4 regions of the Alkalibaculum bacchi genome follow, and region 1 is predicted to be linked to each of the others. Evidence: riboswitches for the same ligand, from Rfam matches in the RefSeq annotation. Region 1 holds a riboswitch; each other region holds the start of a gene.
What was found. A riboswitch is a leader RNA that binds a small molecule or an ion and turns the genes downstream of it on or off. The one in region 1 is predicted to bind molybdenum cofactor.

Region 1 (5,042 bases):
ACTAGAAAAGATTATGAGTATAACAAAAGAATACGCATATGGTAATTATACAGAAAAATACAACGAAGAAGATATCGTCGTTCCTTTTAGAGGTTTTTATGAAGATATTGTGAGAATCAAAGATGGAATGAAAGAGGCTGTAAATAATGCCATAAAAGGAGAGCGGCTAAAGACAGAGCTCATTACTAATGTATCTCACGACTTAAAGACACCTCTTACATCTATTATCAATTATGTGGACCTTTTGAAGCGGGAAGATTTGCAAGGTGAAAATACAAGGGAATACGTAAGTATACTAGAGGAAAAGTCAAATCGACTAAAACAATTAATTGATGATTTATTAGAGGCGAGCAAGGCATCAAGTGGCAATTTAAATGTAGAATTGCAAACTTTAGATCTTAATGAATTAGTACAACAATCCATTGGAGAATACGAGGAAAAATTGCAGGAGAAGAATATCGAAATCAGAGCAAATGCCATCATAGAAGATATACTCATACAAGCAGATGGCAAGCATATGTGGCGAATAGCAGAAAACTTATTTACTAATGTTATTAAATACACCATGCCCTATACGAGAGTGTATATTGAAACAGATGTAGAAGATGGCTATGGAAGAATTATCATGAAAAACGTATCTGCTCAAGCCTTAGATATAAGTCCAGAAGAACTAACACAAAGATTTGTGCGAGGCGAGGAATCTAGGACTACAGAAGGTTCAGGACTGGGATTGTCTATAGCACAAAGTTTAACTGCTATTCAAGGAGGCAAATTTAGCATCAATATAGACGGGGATTTGTTTAAAGTAACAATAGAGATGCCCCTGAGTCAGTCATCCTGAGCGCCAGCGAAGGATCTCTACAAATGAACGACGAAGAGCAAGTAATAGATAATTAAAATGAAACTTCTTGTATTAGACCCCAACTATTCTGATATTTATACCTGTTAATATTATTTTGAGAAATCCTTCGTTGCAAGCTCCTTCAGATGAAAAATGCAGTAGCATAATTAATAAGCATCTTAAAATATCTATATCATAATAAAGAATCATATAATATAATAAAGGTATTCAATATTATGAAAAGGTGTGATGAATGATGTGGACTCGTGCAGAATTGAAAACGAGAGCGAAAAGCGTGTTGAAAGTTACCTACTGGAAATCTTTCTTAGTCAGTATTATTTTAGCTATTGTAGGAGGCTCTGGCGGTGGTTCGTCTTCCATGAGAGCGCGGATGGGAAATGAGACTGGTGCGAATTTTTTAGACGAGTATAATTACAGTAATGGTGATTTCAATGGTTTCGGCAATGAGATCCCTTTCGACTCCATTATGGATGGGGAGATGTTAGCATATCTCTTAGCTGTCTTTGGTATCATTGCTCTAATTGCTCTCCTTGTAGGAATTGCTTTACGTATTTTTCTAGGGTATCCTTTAGAAATGGGTGGGCGAAAGTTCTTTGTGCAATCTTCTAGATACGGCGCAGATTTAAACTATTTAGGATACGGATTTACGAAGGGCAACTATTTAAATATTGTAAAGACCATGTTCTTTCGAGATCTTTATATCTTCTTCTGGAGTTTATTGCTAATTATACCAGGTATTATAAAATCTTACTCCTATAGTATGGTACCTTATATTTTAGCAGATAATCCTCAAATGGAAACGGATGTAGCCATTCAGATGAGCATGAACATGACAAAAGGACATAAGTTTAATATGTGGGTCTTGGATCTGTCTTTTATTGGATGGTATATACTAGGAATGATTGCACTAGGAATAGGAATTCTATTCGTACTCCCTTACGAAAACGCTACAAAAGCAGAACTTTACATAGAACTTAGAAAAGAAGCCATTGAATCAGGACTGATATCGGCGCACGATTTAGTGGAAAGCTGAATGCTGAAAGCGGAAAGGTACAATCTCGCCTAGAGGCGAGAAAAAGTAAGATCCTTCAGCTAAAGCCTCAGGATGACAATGCAGCAGCTATGGTGAAAGGATACCTTCGACACAAAACGGTATCTTTGACACAACAGGATCCCAAAGCTAGCTTAGGATCCTGTTTTAGTCATCCTGAGCGACAGCGAAGGATCTTAGACCCCAGAGCCTACCCAAGCTCTCACCTCTAACTCTCACTTCCAACTTCTCATTTCCTGGCGCACTCTCCGCTTTGTCCTTTTAGGATTTCAATGCCATGACCTAGAGCTGGTAAGATTATATCTAAAGCTTCATTTACGGCTTTTGGACTTCCTGGCATATTGATGATTAATGTCTTACCTCGAATGCCCGCAGCAGCTCTTGACAGCATAGCTCGGTTTGTGATTTTCATGCTTTCTGCTCTTATTGCTTCGGGGATGCCTGGCGTTTCTCTTTCAATAATATCTTTTGTAGCCTCTGGCGTAATATCTCGTGGAGAGAAACCGGTGCCACCTGTTGTGAGAACTAAATCTAAATGTAGTTCATCTGCCATTCGAATCAATGCACTACTAATGACTTCTCTTTCATCGGGAAGGACTAGGTATTCAACTACTTCTCCATCTATTTCAGCTACTCTTTCCTGTATGACTTTACCGCTTTTATCTTCTCTTTCCCCTTTGTGACCTTTATCGCTGGCAGTTAAGATTCCAACCTTTATCATTAGAAACACTCCTTTGCGTATTTTAACTGTATTGTAACATAAAGAAGTGTCGCTTGCCATGGCCTTACACGAATAATCGTTAAATAATTATTAAACTATCGTTCATGTACTTGACATCCTTGTCTACGTGAATTAAACTATAAATATAATAACTCCGAGTTGCTCAACCTAAGGGATACTATGGTTGATTGACCGTGGGTAAGTTTGGAAACGACCTTGCCTTCCGAATGACCGAGAGAAATGAAAGGTATTTCTTGAGGATTTGAAAAGGAGAAGATATTGTTATGATTAATTTTTGTACTCTTTTTTACATATTAATTCATATCCTTTTCTTCTATTCCTTTGTGAAAAATCTCTGGTTCTTTATGCAAATTGTAAACAATTACAACAAGCAATCTGTATATTTTAATTAAGTATGTAAAAGTAAAGCAAAACAAAATACAGGAGAAATCCTTAAATGGATGTGAAAGAATGAAGGATCGATTTAATAGAGAAATAAAATATTTGAGAATTTCAATTACAGAAAAATGCAATTTAAAGTGTATTTATTGCTCTCCTTCAGAGGGAGAACAATGTGCAGAGGAACGAGAAAAACACCTTACAGCAGAGGAAATTGAATCAGTAGTCCGCTCTATGGCTCAAATTGGAATTTCAAAGGTTCGAATTACAGGAGGAGAGCCACTCATTCGAAAAGATGCATGCGAAATCATTGAAAGAATTGCTAAAATTTCAGGTGTTGAAGATATTTCATTGACTACTAATGGAGTTATGTTAAATAAGATGGCAGAAACCTTAAAGAAAGCTGGTTTGACTCGGTTAAACATAAGCTTGGACTCCTTAAAAGAAGACAAGTTTTCTTATATAACTGGAGGGGGAAAATTAAAAGATACTCTAGCTGGTATCGAAAAATCTTTGGCCATAGGTTTGCAACCTGTAAAAATCAATACTGTTCTAGTAAAGGGAGTAAATGACGATGAAATCGATTCTTTTATAGAGTTGACAAAGGATATGCCCTTACAAGTTCGATTTATAGAGCTTATGCCCATTGGACCTTTTGGAGAGGCTAATTCAGATAAAATTATTCCAAATGAAGAAATCATCGAAGCTCGCCCTCAATTGGTATTTGATTATAAAAGCAATAAAGGTCAACCTGCTACCTATTATACAATAGATGGTTACAAGGGAAAGGTCGGATTTATTAGCCCTATGAGCCATAAATTTTGTTCAACTTGTAATAGGATCCGATTAACTAGCGATGGTAAGCTAAAACCTTGTTTGGGAAATAATGGAGAAATTGATTTAATAGAGACGATTCGAAAATATCCTGATAAACTAGATCATTTAATACAAGATACAATTTATAACAAGCCACAGGGACATAATTTTGGAAAGGACTTCTCATCTGTGAGAAGTATGAATAAAATTGGAGGATAGCTATGAGTCTTACACATATAGACGAAAAAGGAAATGCAAAGATGGTAGATGTTTCGGAAAAACAAATGACTAAAAGAGAAGCCATCGCCGTAGGTAAAATATCAATGAAATTAGAGACTTTGGATATGATTATAGAAGGGAACACCCCAAAAGGTGATGTACTAGCTACTGCTCGAATAGCAGGCATTATGGGGGCAAAGAAAACCTATGAATTAATCCCCATGTGTCACAATATTCCTATAGATTCTGTCAAAGTTGAATTAAAACCAAATAGAGCGGAAAAAGCCATAGAAATTACGGCTATAGCAAAATGCACCTATAAAACGGGAATTGAAGTAGAAGCATTAACTGCTGTTTCCATTGCAGCATTAACCATATATGATATGTGTAAAGCTGTAGATCGGGGAATGGTAATAGGTGATATTACACTGGTGAAAAAGACTGGTGGGAAGTCGGGAACGTTTGAGAAATAGGTGGTCAGGTGGTCAGCAAAACCACATTTCGCCTAAAGGCGAAGTAATGTAGAGAATGATGCTCTTACCGTTGTGGTTGATGAATATTTACTAACAATTGTTTAGCTATGGTTTAACGATCGTTCAACAATGGTTCAACTATTGTTAAAAGAAGGACCCTGCTATATGGACATGAAATAAAAATCAAATTGGAGGTAAGGCATGGCTAAAGTAACTGCTATTAATATAAGTGAAAAAAAAGGTGTTATAAAGACACCTATACCTGAAGGCGTTTTTATTGAAGATTTTGGTTTAAAGGACGATGCCCATGGTGGAAAATGGCATAGACAAGTAAGTCTATTAGCCCAAGAGAGTATAGATAAGATGATTGCACTAGGTGTAGAAAATCTTGATGCTGGTAAATTTGCTGAGAACTTGACTACTGAAGGTTTAGAATTACATACTTTACCCGTTGGCACAAAATTACAAATAAACGATGTGCTTATGGAAGTCACCCAAATA
Region 2 (5,042 bases), on a different contig from region 1:
CCAATTTTAGCAAGGGATTCAAAGTCTACTGGAGTATCCATTAAGTCTAGTGGAATACATCCACCTGATGGACCACCTGTTTGTACTGCCTTTAATGCTTTACCGTTTGTTACGCCACCACCGATATCGTTAACGATTTCATTTAATGGCATACCCATTGGTACTTCAACAAGTCCAGCGTTTTCTACTTTTCCTACAAGCGCAAATACTTTCGTTCCAGGTGATTTTTCTGTACCAATGCTTCTAAACCATTCTGCTCCCTTTTGGAAGATAATAGGCACACATGCAAGGGTTTCAACATTGTTTAGAATGGTAGGCTTTTGCCATAGACCTTTGTGAGAAGTTCTTGGTGGCTTCATTCTTGGCATTCCTCTGTTCCCTTGAATGGATTCCATAAGAGCTGTACCTTCACCACATACAAACGCTCCAGATCCAAGACGTAAATCAAGGTCAAAATCAAAACCAGATCCTAATATATTTTTACCTAGTAAGCCATATTCTCTCGCTTGTTCGATAGCAATGCGTAGCATTTTAACTGCTACTGGATACTCTGCTCGAACGTAGATATACCCTTGACTAGCACCAACTGCATAAGCGCCAATGGCCATTCCTTCTATAACAGCATGAGGGTCGTTTTCAAGGATATTACGATCCATGTAAGCACCTGGATCTCCCTCATCGGCGTTACAAAGGAAGTATTTTTGATTGGCTTGGATGCCATACGCCTCGTTCCACTTTCTTCCAGTAGGGAAACCTGCGCCTCCTCTTCCTCGAAGGTTTGCTTCTGTCATTAGATCAATTACATCCTTTTGCGTTTTTTCAGACAGAACTTGCTCTAATGCACGGTAACCATCAAATGCTATGTAATCATCAATATTTTTAGGATCAATTAAACCACTATTTTTTAATGCAACTCTTGTTTGCTTTTTATAGTAATCTCCAGCTAAGACAAGACGACCGTCTCTCATCTCTGCTGTGCCGTTTGCTAATAATTTTGCTTCTAATTCTGGTTTGTGAGACTCACGAATACGATGTAGTTCTTCTCTATTAATCAACGCACTCAACCTCCTGACTGTATTTCGCTATTATATCCTTAACATCAGACTTTTTAACCTTTGCATAAACGTCTTCATCAACTACAACTACTGGTGCTTTACTACAATCTCCTACACATCTACAATCTGTAATAGAGAATTGAAGATTTGGAGTCGTTTCACCACCTTTTATTCCTAAGATATTTTCAAATTCTTCTAAAATATCTTGTGCGCCTTTTACATAGCATGCCGTTCCTAGACAAATGCTAATATTGTGCTTGCCTTTAGGAATAAAGGTAAATTGAGAGTAATAAGTCGCCACGCCAAATACTTTTGATGCAGGTACGGCTAATCCACTAGCGATCATTTCCATGATTTCTTGTGGTAGATACCCAAATTTAACCTGAGCTTCTTGTAGGACTGGAATCAAAGCCCCAGGCATTTTTCTGTGTTCTAAAATAAACTCCTTAAACTCTAGGATTTTTTCTTTGTTCTTTTCAAGATCAAAGGTAAACTCCATACATACTTCCCCCTTTTGTTTTTTATATTAATTTAAGTAAATCTATAACATGATATTTTACATGCCTATGCATAAGGAATGGACTATGTACATAATATCCATATATTAATACATAAGTCAACATGTTATTTAATTAACAATTATGGCGTCAATGTACCATAAACTGAAACTAATACCATAAAGTAAAACTTTTTTTTGCCAAATAAAAAGAAAGGTAAAGGCTTGAAAGATTCACATATTGTATTTGTATACAAGAACAATACTTACTACTTGCGTACAATACGATATTCATGTGACCTTTTCAAGGTCTTCTCCTTTCCGCAATGGGAGGCGTTATCGTTTCCGATAATACCCTATAGATTCATTATTCCTAGATTTTATCCTTAGATACAATGAATTCGGAGTTTATATAATTTATAAAACTAGTATAACGTTTTTTTTTTTAAATGTCTAGCAAAATTAGAAATTTTGTCTTATATACAACTTATTTTAACTTGTACAGAGATTATTTTACAATACATTCAGTGAGGTTCTAGAGCAAGAAAGTACCTTTGGCACTTTAGCCATCAGCAATCAGCTGCCAGCTATCAGTGCTAGGATCGAGTCTCACAAGTCAAACATTCACCTACACATAAAGATAGTTTATATAATAGTTGAATTCAAAAATGAACTTTCGTAATATATAAAAAAAGCGATCAGCTGATGTTCGCTAATCGCTAATTGTATTATCATATTAAAGTAGTCGTAGTCCTCCATTACCTAGCTTTGCCAAATCCCCTCTCTTGATTTCTATATTAGCAAGTAAGCAAGGAAATATGAGATCAAAGCTAAAATGCTTATTGTAGATGCCCCCTCCTGGAATACCTACAATCTGTACATCTCCAATTTTACCTAATGCCATCATGCAACCAGGTAAAACAGGGAGCCCGTAGAGCACATCTTCTGCACCTGCCTTAATAATCCCCTCTAGAGTTACATCATCTGGATCTACGGAAAGACCAGCTGTAGCTATGATTAAATCTGCCCCAGATTGAATAAGCTCTTGTATTTTACTGCTGATTTTCTCTGGATTATCAGGGGCTATTTCTCTAGCAACAACCTGGCAGCCGTAGGTCTCCACTTTTAACTTTATAATTTCTGTGTACTTATCTTCTATTTTATTTTCATATATTTCTGTTCCAGTAATGAGAATTCCTACTTTTGCCTTTCTAAAGGGCATTACTTTTATAAGAGGTTCTTCTCCTAATATATTTATTGCTTTTAAATAGTCCTCATTAGAAATGTATAAAGGTATGGCTCTTGTGCCTGCTATGAGTTGATCTTTTTTTACAAGAGTATTATTTTTTAGTGTAGCGCAGATCACGCCAAAGGAATTGTTAAACTTACAAAGTTTATCTTCATCAAAGATAAGTATTCCATCATACTCGGCAATAAAGTTTATTTTGCCTTCTTGTGCGGCACTATTTGCCAATACACCTTGACCTTTCATGGCAGATGCAAAGCTTAATGCTACTTCATTCTCGTGTTTATACTCTTTTATAAAAGGATTATTTTCCTCTACATATAAGTAATTCTTTCCAATCATTTTAAGTTTCTCTATGTCTTCTTCCTGGATTACATGACCCTTATAAAATTCCGTTCTCTTTTCTGTCTTTGATATTTTTGCAATATCATGAAGTAAGTGAAATCCAATAGATTCTTCTACTCTTGTTTTGTTCAATGATAGAGTATCCTTTACTTTTGGATTACCATTTTCATCAATGAGATCATAAGGCAATTCTTGTGCACATCCCCTGCATATACTGCCATGTGATTTAGGATATGTTTCATCACAAATAGGGCATACTACTGTTTTCCCCATCTTTTTCTTTTTTAAATGTTTTTTATGTACTTTTGTTGGCTCTATAGAAAATAATGAAGTTCCTGCATCAATCATTTCCTTGAACAGTAACTCCGTGTCCTGTTGATCCTTTGATTTTTGTTTTAAAAACCATGTCTCTACTTCATGCCATTTTTTAAGTTGGAATCTGTCTAAAAATACTCTTATGCCAACACCTGTATACTTATCGTAAAAAACAGCTGCAAAACGACCAAAATCTAGTATCTTCAACCACCCATTCCCTACAGAGCAAGGAGTCAAAAGCTGAATAGCATCCGGTAAACAAGTTTTTGTCTCGCAGATCACATCAAACAAGATGTCTCTTGGTAAGTTTTCTATGGCAATATTCACCATAAAACCTCCCAGTAAAACACCTGGTGCTACAGTACCGTGAAAGGCCTCTATTGTATTTTTATATTCTTCATAAGTTAAATTGCCAAATTTCATATATCCACCTCTATATTTGTTTTATTAGTTTCTAGTTCTTAATCACTAGCAGAAATCGTCTTCGATGATTTCGTTGTAAGTTCTACGTAATATCACTTAGTTACCGCCAATAACTAAGAATTAAAAACCTATTAACAATAGTTGGACGATCGTTGAGTAATGGTTAAACTATTATCAAGCAATCACTTTAAAAACAAGTGGAAGAAGTATTGAATACTCCTCCACTTATTTTAAAATAGGGAAATTCTTCTTTTGAATTTAACTACTATTTAAGCTATCTTTCTACGTAGTTGAATCTTCGACCTGTAAGACTTTACCCTAGCACTAGTGGGTAATTGCTGATAGCTGATAGCTAAAGTGCCAAGACACTTTCTTGTTAAGATATTTTTTCTATTGCTACAGCACAAGCCTTATACTCTGGTGTCTTTGTAATACTGTCTTTTCCTGTAGAAGTAGTTAACCAGTTGGCATTGTTTTCAAAGTAGTGAATTGCCATCCAAACAAGCCCTGGTTGAATTCTTTCAGAAACTCTTGCAGTCACTTTAACTTCACCTCTTCGAGATCTAACGATGATCTTTTCACCATGTTCAATGCCAAGTCGTTTCGCATCTACATCGGAAATATCTGCGTATTCTTCTGGCAATAAATCATTAAGGCCTTTTGCTCTTCCTGTTTGAGTTCTAGTATGATAATGATATAATCTTCTTCCTGTACTCAATGTAAATGGATACTCTTCATCTGGCACTTCTGTTGGTGGTCTCCAGTCTAAATCTGATAGATATGCTTTTCCACCAGGGCGAGCAAAGTTTCCATTCATATGTAATATTTGTGTGCCTGGGTCTTCAACTGACCTACATGGCCATTGGATACCATCTTCTTCTATCTTATCAAAAGTAAGACCTTTAAAATTATCTGCTAATGGAGCTACTTCATTATCCCAGATTTCTGGCCCGCTACTAGCTTCCCAGTTGTGACCAAAGCGTTTAGCCACTTCTTTAAATATCCACCAATTTGGTTTTGCATCTCCTGGAGCATCTTTTATCTTACGAACTCTACTTACTCTTCTTTCACAGTTTGTAAAAGTTCCATCGTCTTCACTCCATGCAGCAGCTGGGAATATAACATCTGCATATTGAGTAGTCTCTGTCATGAACAAGTCATT
Region 3 (5,042 bases), on a different contig from region 1:
TTAATACCACCTGAGGAAGGACTTGCAGGAGTTTCCCAGAGTAAATTAGATATTAATAATGGAAGCCGTTCCTTGATACAAGTATTGCCGATGGTGGAAGAGTGTGGTTTGAGATTGGGGACCCAGGAAGAATATCAAAATTTTATTTATACAGAAGAACAATGTATGGTGACCTTATGAATATTCTAATAATAGGAGGAAAGCTTCAAGGAACGGAAATTGCCTATCTAGCTAATAAGGCTGGCTGGACGGTTCACCTAGTAGATAAAAACCCTATGGCAGCAGCTATTGATTTATGTGATTATTATTATAAATTAGATCTCTTTGATACACAAAAGATTCTACGTATTTTCAAAAAAGTAGATGTAGTAATACCCGCATTAGAAAACACGTCATGCATTGCTATAATAGAAAGGTATGGCATCATGACCAACACCATAGTACTGTTTGATTCACACGCTTTTGATATTTCCTCATCTAAAATAAAATCGAATCTATTTTTTAGAGAAATAAATATCCCTATGCCCAGAGACTTCGAGGAATGCCTTCTAAACAATTTGCCTGTTATTGTAAAACCTAGTGATAGAAGTGGTAGTGAAGGTGTACAGATTTTCAATAATCCTGCTGATGCAAAATCTTTTATAGCAGAGCATCCGGATTATATTTGTCAACAATATGTAGAAGGCCCCTCTTATTCTATAGAGGTCATAGGCAATGGAAAGACATTTGAAAGTCTTGTTATTACAGAAATAATCGTAGATGAAGAATGTGATTGCCAATGTGTCATTGCCCCTGCCAGAATAGATGGAAAATTGGAGAGGGCATTTCACAATATAGCAACTAAAATAGCAGGAGCATTAAAGATCAAAGGTATATTTGATATTGAGGTCATTGAAAAGAATAATAGATTATATGTGCTAGAAATTGACGCACGTATGCCTAGTCAAACTCCTATTGCTGTTTATTTTGCCACCGGTATTAATATGGTAAAAGAGATGATTCTATATAATACAATAGACAATTATAGAATATGTCCTAGCCTATCTAAATATTGTATTTTGCAGCACGTCTATCTACAGGGGTCTAAAGTAAGGGGAAAAGGCGAAGGCATCATGAGCCAAGTTGGTCCCCTACTCCATAAAACAGACTATTTTGGAGTTGATGAGGCACTTATTAGCAATCCTAAAATTTATAATGGATTTGTGGCAGAGCTTATTGTTTCATCTCCTACTTATAATGATGCCAAATATCAACTAGAGCATTCTATTGAGAAACTTGAAGAGAAGCTGATGGAGGTAGAATATGACGCGATTGAATGACGAAGATATACAATCCATAATAAAACAATATAGAAAAAATGAAGAGTTTTTTATAAAGAATTTTAAATTTTCCTTATTAGAAATAGGCAATAAAGCTGTAAACAATGCAGCTAGTAAGGAACAATTAAAAAACTTGAAGGTGGCTTGCATCCCCATCACTTCAGGTTTTGGAGAAATCTCAAATTTTTCTCAGATCGTCTGTACTATTCTTACAGATTGTTGTGGAGTTAATGCCTTTGTAACAAAACAAAAGAATGTAGCGGGCATACAAGAGGCCTATGAGCAAAAATCAGACATTATTTTTATGGCAGATGACAACACATTCACTGCTTTTCATCTGAAAAAAAATCTATACATGAATAATGGTGAGGCAACAGGTAGAGGTTTTGCTGCAGCTTTAGATGTAGCAGCAGGGCCTTTACAAAATAAAGAAGTACTAGTATTAGGAGCTGGACCTGTAGCTTGTGCAGGTGCTACTTATTTACTACAAAGAAATGCCCATGTTAAAATGTACGACCCATGTATGGATAAAGTTAGGACTTATATAAAAAAGTATCCACAAGTCGAAATGGTGCCCCATTGGAATACTAGAACTTGGAACTATATCTTAGAAGCCACTCCAAGTGCAAATATTATCACCGAAAATCAAGTTACATCTCAAACCATATGTGCTGCTCCTGGTGTTCCCTTTGGATTAGATGAATTTTCAGTTAAGAAGTGTAAGTTAATTATTCATAATTTGTTAGAACTTGGTGTAGCCACCATGCTTAGTGGTGTTTGCAAGGAGGAAAGCCATGGAAAAGAAAATTACTACTCGCTATGAGAAAAAGAGTCAGAGGTTATTTAGTTTAATCAACAAAATTAAACTATGGCCTGCTCGATCAGGGATACTACATAGCGTTAAGAGTATTGAAAAGCAAGGAAACAGAGCTGTTATCACGACTTATTGCGGTGGTAGTTTTGTCGTTTGGAATTCTAAAAAGAGTCGCAGTCTTCGATGGCTTCGAAACAGTTATTTTAAGACCACTTGTAGAAAATGCGGAATTCCTGACTGGAAGATTGAGAAATACTCTGAAACTGAATTCAAGTAATTCTAAAATGGACGCAAAAGGAAGAAGATCCCAATAGGAGATTTGAATAAATAAATTAGAATATTAAGTTAAATTAATTATGAGGCTTCATACTTCTAGTTGCTTTTGCCAGCTTTTTAGAATATTTATGATGTCCTCTATTATATAGTCCCTGTTATCCTCAGTAATAGTAATTACAATTACATCCTCTCTAGCCATAATAGCATTTAAAAAATCACAATCATTTTCTTTTAATACCCCAAATACTATTTTTTTGCTATCTAGTAGTTTAAATACTTTATCGGTAAATAGACTCATATCATTTTCTGCACTGCCTAATTCATCTAGTACTATAAGATTTCTTTCCTTCAGACTTTTATCTAATATGGATAGAGCTCCTTTTTCAAAGGAATCTATAAAATGTTCTTTTGAGTTATCTCTAGAATCTACTTTTAGTATGGTATAAGTTGTGTTATTATCATACAGCGATTTGATAATATATTTTCTAAAATAACCTTCAAAAACTCTTTCTGTAGTATAGCCTCCAAGAGAGACATTGAGTTCTTTTAACGCTCTTTTTAAAAGTGTTGATTTTCCAATTCCGATTTTTCCAGTTAAAAATAGATTGTACATGAGAATCTCCTTTATCATAGAATTCATTATGTAATTAGACAAATTATATAATAGTGTAACATATTTTGATATCAATATAATATATATTGACAAATTTTTAATTAATAGATATAGTTTATATAAATATATATAAATCTCCGAGCACATTTTCCTAAAGATAGGTTCCATGGAATATGTGCCGATAGGCATGAAGAGAAATCTGAATGCCTCCCATTGTGGAAAGGAGAGCGAGCTTTTCTTTATGAATTTTGGCTCCTACCTCAATGGTGGGAGTTTTTTTAATTAAAAGGAGGGTTTTATTTGAGAAAAGATTTTAAAAAATGCATAATTATTTTTATTGTCTTCTCTGTGGTGCTGTTGGCATCTTGTAGCAATACCCAGGGGACTAAAACTGTTAATAAGGATGTAGTACAAAGTGGTGGCGATACAATTACCATAATTGGGTTGCAAGAAGGTGGCATTAAAGTGCCTGTAGATGAAATAAAAGCACTTGAAAAAGTCACGAAAGACGTGATATCGATCTCATCTAGTGGAGAAGAAAACGAAATGAATGTTACGGGAGGGCTTTTAGAAGAGTTGCTTCAAAAACACAAGGTATCCCTTAAGGATTTAGAGGGATTGAGATTTGTTGCTACCGATGGGTATTCTATTGATATTCCAAAAGATATCGTACAAAGTAGAGATATTATTCTGGCCTATGAAATAGATGGAGAACCTTTGCACGAAGAATCAAAGCCCATTAGAACAATCATCCCAGATGAAAGAGCCATGTACTGGGTAAGTCAATTGTCTGAAATTCAGCTAATAGGAACGAGTAAGTCTTCAGAGTCAAAAGAAGAGAGTACTTTAAGCAATCTGATCTTTTTGGATTCTGCTATAACTGCTTTAGAAACGGTTAACTACGGTGATACAGATGATCAAGCTATAAAGACATCTGATTTAATGGACAAGTATATAAAGGAAAAAGGTGGAGAAGTATACATAAAAGCTTCAGATGATTTTGAAAAAAGTGAATCTAATCAGGTATTTAGTGAAGCTTTTATAAAAACCACAGGAGAAAATGCACCTATGCTAGGGGCACCTGATATGCCTAAGGGTATGACCGTAAAAGATCTATTGTGGTTTCGTCTAGGGGATACAGCAGTTTTATCTGTAGAGAAAGCTTTGCAGGTAGATAATCTAATCAAGGAAGATGGACTATCCTTAGAAAACCTATTAAAAGATACTGGATTAAGTGGAGAAGCATATGAGCTAACTGCTATAGATGGTTATTCTGTAAACATCTCATCTGATGATGTAAGCCAAGGAATTATAAACAAAGAAGATGGAAGCGTATTAATTACTTTTAAAAACCTAGAAAAAAGTAAATCTGTAAAGAATTTATTATCTATAAAAATAAAATAAAAAGGAGCATAAAAAATGAAAAAGAAAATATTATCACTAATTATGATAGCACTTTTAGGATTTATGCTAGTAGCTTGTTCTTCTGAACAAGAAAAAACAAGTACAGAAGCAGAAAAACCAGCAGATACAGGCGCACAAACTGAAACAGAAACAGAAGGCCAAGAGCCAACATTCACAATCGCTATCGAAGCAGGTGAAGAAAGTATAGAAATTACTGAAAAAAATATTGGTGAAATAAAAGAGATAAACTTAACAGCTATGATCATTAGTAAAAAAGGTGAAGAAACAAACGAATATACAGGTATGCTACTAAAAGATGTATTAGCATATGCAAATGTAGGAGAGTATACATCATTAGAATTAGAAGCTATAGATGGTTATGTTGTTGAATATACAAAGGAAATGGCAGAATCCGATGGAACGATTTTAGCATACATAGTAGACGGAGAAGTTTTAGGAGAAGAAGCTGGACCAATCCAATCTCTAATAGATGGAGACCCAGCTAAGAATAGTGTTAAGCAACTAGCTAAAATTAGAGTTATTAAGTAATTGAGGCAATTCTATGCTTAATAATTTAGTTCGGAAATTTTCAATATTTGACATTATTATAATTGCC
Region 4 (5,042 bases), on a different contig from region 1:
TAGTCATTACTCTAGTTCTAAATTGAATATTTCCTCCTACAAGAGTAATTGCTCCTACTTCGGAAATAGCCCTCCCATAGCCAGCTATAATGGCTGAAATAATAGGATATCTGCACTCGTGAAATAGCAATCTTAATATTTTCCCATCCCCTAAACCAATGCCTTTTCCAGTCTCCCAAATGATCTTTACTTTTGATTTTACAGCTGAAATAATGAGCCCAGTGACAATAGGAAAGATGATTAAGACTTGTGCAATAATCATAGCAACAGGTGTAAATAAGATATCAAGAAATCCTAGGGGCCCTTTTCTCGATAGAATCATATATACCACAAGACCTGCCACCACTGGTGGTATTCCCATAAAAGTATTGATCAGCCGCACAAGAATCTTTTTCCCTTTAAACTCTCTGCTTCCAATAAAAATTCCTGTTGGAATGGCGCCAAGAGCTGCAATAGTGGTGCTGGAAATGGACACAATTAAGGATAGAAGAATAATCATATATACTTCTCTATCTAAAGATGTAATTAATTTTAATGCTTCGATTAAACTCGTCAGTATCTGATTCATTGTCCCTCCCAGTCCTAAGGTACTCTCTTAATATACAAAAGGTCGCTATGGGCAGCGACCTTTTTTCACCATAACAAATCAAGATTCATAAGCTAGCACCCACGCCGGCTTGGATTATTATAAAAGCTCCTTAGTACTCTGTTTCTTGACTTGTTATAACATTATTTATTTCCCTTGATAATTTATAGAGAATAATGCATCGCCGTATTCTTCTTTACCAAATTCACCAATTTTAGCTAAAACTTCATCTGAAGTAATCCATTTTAAATAAGCATCTGCGCCTTCTTTATTGATGCCTTCCAATTTATCAGGATTAGCTTGGATTACTGTATATTGATTCATTAAATCATCTGATTCGCCTACAATAATGTCAAGCTCAAGCTTGTCTTTCATAGAAAGGTAAGTAGCTTTATCTGTTATAGTATATGCGCCTTCTTCACTAGCCATTTGAAGAACATCTCCCATGCCCTTTCCTGCAGACATGTACCAATCTCCCTCTGGTTTTATAGAATTCGCTTCCCATATTTTTAATTCTTTTTTGTGAGTACCAGACTCATCTCCTCTAGAAACAAATGTAGACTTTGTGTCTGCAATCTTCTTAAAGCCATCTGCTGCAGTATCTCCTTCAGCAATTTTAGCTGGATTATCGCTAGGTCCAACAATTACAAAGTAATTGTACATGATTTCAACTCTTTCTAATCCATATCCTTCTTCTACAAACTTCTCTTCATCAGCTTTCGCATGAATCAATAAGACATCTGCATTGCCATCTCTACCTGTTTGAAGAGCTTGTCCTGTTCCTTGAGAAACTACATCAAGAGTGTAGCCAGTTTCTTTTTCAAACATTGGTGTCAAATAATCCATCAGCCCTGAATCGTTTACACTTGTAGTAGTAGCAAGAGTAATTTCTTTGTCACCAGCAGTATTGTCCTCAGGTGTATTATTTTCTTCTGTAACTTGTTTTGGTTCTTCTGTGGTTTCATTTGCCTTATTACTGCAAGCAGTAAATGAGAAAATCAAAAGTGAAATAAGTAATAAAATAGATAATTTAGAAATCCATGATTTTTTTATAAACATATATCTTCCTCCTTTTCAAAATGGAAGGCAGTACCGTTTACAGCACCACCCTTACGTTTTTGCAACCATAGAACTTGTCCTTAGGTTGCAAAAATCGGAGCTTTTACTACTCTATTGTAACTCGATTGTGTTTAAATTGTCAAGCAGAGTGCCTTCGGTACTCGCTCTAAGTTCTACGTTGTAAGTTCTATGTAAGAAACAATTGTTGAACATTAGTCCAGCAATCGTTAGGCGCGTTGGTTTTCCACTTTCTGCTTTCCAACTTTTACGCTAAAATGAAATCCTCTCTGGTGCAGAATAGATATTTCCTTGATCTCCTCTAACATACCCTAGTAGAGTAATATTGTATTCCTGCCCTAATTTTACTGCAGCAGAGGTAGGAGTAGATCTCGAGACTAGAATAGGAGCACCTAATCTAATGATTTTCGTCATTATTTCCGAAGATATTCGCCCACTAACAAAGACAATGCTGTTTTCACACAAGTCCATTTTACCTTCTTTTAGTAAAATACCTGTTATCTTATCAAAGCAATTGTGCCTTCCTATATCTTCATTTAATATTTGATATTCTGGGGTATAAAACAATACGCTATGGACGCCGCCTATTTCTCGGAATATTTCAGATTTGTGCATAAAGTTCTTCATACTGCTTAATATGGTCTCAATAGGATATACTGTCTTACTATCAGCTGAAAAGTACTGGCTTTTCTTTAGGGGGTTAATGTAGGTATAACATTGACCACAACCAGAAGTCACACTCCTTAAGCTCTCTTGCCTGTTGACTTTTATTTCCTCTTTTAGCTCCACAATAACTGCCTGCATTCGCTCATTATAGTAGATTTCTTTTATATCCTCATAAGAGTTAATAACCCCATCATTGTAAAGAAAACCAAGAGTCAATTCTACTTCGTACTGATTTAAACAGAGAAGGGAAACCAATTCTTCTCCATTGACGATAATCTTTAGAGAAATTTCGGAGATGATCTTCTTTACTACTTCTTTTGTATAAAATTTGTCTTCTTCTTTTTCAATTTTTAGCACATCAAACTCTTGATAAATGTTTTCTTCCATATAAGCACCTCTTTTGTCTCTTTTAATCCGATTCTGCTATTGCTATACCACCTGACAGGGACCCCTCTTAGATAAGTTTTACTATGTCTCCTAATTTTATTTCTCCACTTGTAATTACTTTAGCAAAGATTTCACTGTGAATCAATTTGCAAGGCATCTTTGAGCGAGGTAATTGGCATGAATCTGCGTGGCAATCTTTATTACACTCTGTCAACCCTAGCTGTACTTGTCCTATTTCTAGTACATCGCCTATTTTAAGTGCCTCTAAAGGAATACCCTCTAATGTTATATTTTCCTTAAATTTATTGAAACAAAGACCCTTTTCTTCTTCCTTATCCATCCAGTCTTTTATCTCTGCAGATGTAATAGAGACCTGCCTATCTCCCTTTCCCTTGTGCCTGTCACCAAATACTCCCTGACCAGCTTCCATTTTAAGGACTTGTGATGGTTCCCCAACTTGCCCTTTTGTTTTATTGCAATATAGTCCTACTACTTTACCCTGCACCTTTATACCTCTTCTCTTAAAAGCTGAATTTCTCCTATACGATTCAGAGAGTATCCACCTAATTCCTGCAGTCTCTCTTTGAATTTTTCACTTTTTAGGACATCTAGGAAGGACTGAATAATTGGCAGGTCTAGGTAAGTTTGTGGTATAGCAAAATCGTATTCTTCTTCACCTATAGGGATAAAATCTAAATCCATAGCTTTCGCAGCAGACTGGATGCCCATTCCTACATCTGCACTATTACTTCCCACTAAAGCAGCTACTGCCATATGAGTTGAGGCTTCTCGATCATAGCCTTTAATCTCGTCTGGAGAAATGCCCATCTCCATTAATTTGTAATCAAATAGCAATCTAGTGCCTGCTCCCCTTTGCCGATTTACAAATCGATGGTTTTTTAAATCGTCTATTCCTTGAATATGTAATGGGTTTCCTTTTTTCACAATTAAACCTTGTATACGCCCTACTCCTTTTATAAGGGCCATAGGATCTTTAAACATTCTCTTTATATAATTTATATTATACTCTCCTGTTTTTTCATCTAAAAGGTGAATAGGAGCCATGTGAGCTTCTTTTCTCATTAATGCCATAAGCCCACCCATACTACCGACATGAGTGCTAGACACAAAAGTATTTGGATGGGTATTTGGCATCATATCCCCTATTACATCTAAAATTAAATCGTGGCTACCTATGACTACGACGGTATTTTCAATTTCTTGTAAGCTTCTATATAATTCAATCTTTACTTTTTCGCCTGCTTCAACGCCTTCGCTATTTTGATCGATGACACAAAAGCCATCTGCACGAACTAAAGACATAGCTGCTCCAGCACCTCTCGCCAATGGCGCTGCCACAATCTTACCACCTACACTACCTACTTTTACCCTTACGTATTCCTTGTGTTTTAAGCTGGACACAAGCCTTTTGGTGATAACAGCTTCAACTTCATTCGTTTTGTCCTTTGCTTGTCCACTAAACATGTTTATTACAGGTATTACAAAGTTTTCAAATCCTATATAAGCAGATACAGGGTACCCTGGTAAGCCTATTACAGGCTTGTTATTTACAATAGCTAGTATGACAGGCTTTCCTGGTTTGATGGCCACACCATGAATCAATACTTGTCCTAATTCTCTAAGGACGTGTACGGTATAATCTTCTGTTCCCGCACTAGAGCCTGCATTGACAATAACCATGTCGTATTTTTCTGTAGCCTCTTTGATTTTTTCCTTGATCTTGTCATAATCATCTTCTATAGTTGGAAATCGATGAGGTATGCCTCCTAGTAAAGTAATCATGTTTTCAAACATTCTGGAGTTGGATTCAATGATATCCCCTTCTTTTGGTTCTTCTGTAGGTTCTATAATCTCTGTACCTGTAGGAAAAATAGCTACCTCAGAACACTTTATCACTTCAACTTCTAAAATTCCTGCAGAAAGAAGTACACTAATATCAATGGGGCGTATTTTATGATTGCTGGGTAACAACATCTCCCCTACTACTATATCTTCTCCAATGGATCTTATATGTTGCCACGAAGAAGCGGCAGATACAATTCGAACTTTATTTTCTACACCAATGTCTATGAGATCTTCTGCCATGATAACTGCATCGTAAGGTGGATTGATTGGATCTCCTGTATCGACTACTTTAAAATCAACTCCTAATTCTAAATCAATAGGAGTAGCTTCATTAGCACCAATTGTCTTCTCCGAATTTACTGCAATTCCATCCATGGCAGATGCATTGAAAAGAGGCGAACAGTATTTAGCAAATATTGCATGTCTCGTCACTCGATTTAAAGAAGCAGTTACGGGAATG

Region 2: linked by a shared signal. The riboswitch ahead of nuoE (NADH-quinone oxidoreductase subunit NuoE) and the one ahead of moaA (GTP 3',8-cyclase MoaA) in region 1 are both predicted to bind molybdenum cofactor.
Region 3: linked by a shared signal. The riboswitch ahead of DES36_RS12030 (molybdopterin-dependent oxidoreductase) and the one ahead of moaA (GTP 3',8-cyclase MoaA) in region 1 are both predicted to bind molybdenum cofactor.
Region 4: linked by a shared signal. The riboswitch ahead of DES36_RS09240 (ABC transporter substrate-binding protein) and the one ahead of moaA (GTP 3',8-cyclase MoaA) in region 1 are both predicted to bind molybdenum cofactor.

What each region holds. Positions count from the first base shown of each region.
Region 1 covers NZ_QNRX01000006.1:23,857-28,898, reverse strand. The annotation lists gene DES36_RS05665 (sensor histidine kinase) at 1-841, shown strand, start outside; gene DES36_RS05660 (DUF975 family protein) at 1,098-1,895, shown strand; gene DES36_RS05655 (MogA/MoaB family molybdenum cofactor biosynthesis protein) at 2,143-2,634, opposite strand; molybdenum cofactor riboswitch at 2,775-2,923, shown strand; gene moaA (GTP 3',8-cyclase MoaA) at 3,106-4,068, shown strand; gene moaC (cyclic pyranopterin monophosphate synthase MoaC) at 4,065-4,541, shown strand; gene DES36_RS05640 (MOSC domain-containing protein) at 4,743-5,042, shown strand, end outside.
Region 2 covers NZ_QNRX01000011.1:46,828-51,869, reverse strand. The annotation lists gene DES36_RS09210 (NADH-ubiquinone oxidoreductase-F iron-sulfur binding region domain-containing protein) at 1-1,055, opposite strand, end outside; gene nuoE (NADH-quinone oxidoreductase subunit NuoE) at 1,048-1,554, opposite strand; molybdenum cofactor riboswitch at 1,850-1,970, opposite strand; gene DES36_RS09200 (FmdE family protein) at 2,288-3,880, opposite strand; gene fdhF (formate dehydrogenase subunit alpha) at 4,257-5,042, opposite strand, start outside.
Region 3 covers NZ_QNRX01000018.1:16,172-21,213, forward strand. The annotation lists gene pylB (methylornithine synthase PylB) at 1-180, shown strand, start outside; gene pylC (3-methylornithine--L-lysine ligase PylC) at 177-1,319, shown strand; gene pylD (3-methylornithyl-N6-L-lysine dehydrogenase PylD) at 1,303-2,142, shown strand; gene pylSn (pyrrolysine--tRNA(Pyl) ligase small subunit) at 2,114-2,410, shown strand; gene DES36_RS12025 (nucleoside-triphosphatase) at 2,498-3,022, opposite strand; molybdenum cofactor riboswitch at 3,146-3,264, shown strand; gene DES36_RS12030 (molybdopterin-dependent oxidoreductase) at 3,323-4,426, shown strand; gene DES36_RS12035 (molybdopterin-dependent oxidoreductase) at 4,442-4,975, shown strand; gene DES36_RS12040 (ECF transporter S component) at 4,989-5,042, shown strand, end outside.
Region 4 covers NZ_QNRX01000011.1:56,780-61,821, reverse strand. The annotation lists gene DES36_RS09245 (ABC transporter permease) at 1-568, opposite strand, end outside; gene DES36_RS09240 (ABC transporter substrate-binding protein) at 734-1,645, opposite strand; molybdenum cofactor riboswitch at 1,638-1,757, opposite strand; gene fdhD (formate dehydrogenase accessory sulfurtransferase FdhD) at 1,916-2,716, opposite strand; gene DES36_RS09230 (MOSC domain-containing protein) at 2,784-3,221, opposite strand; gene DES36_RS09225 (molybdopterin biosynthesis protein) at 3,224-5,042, opposite strand, start outside.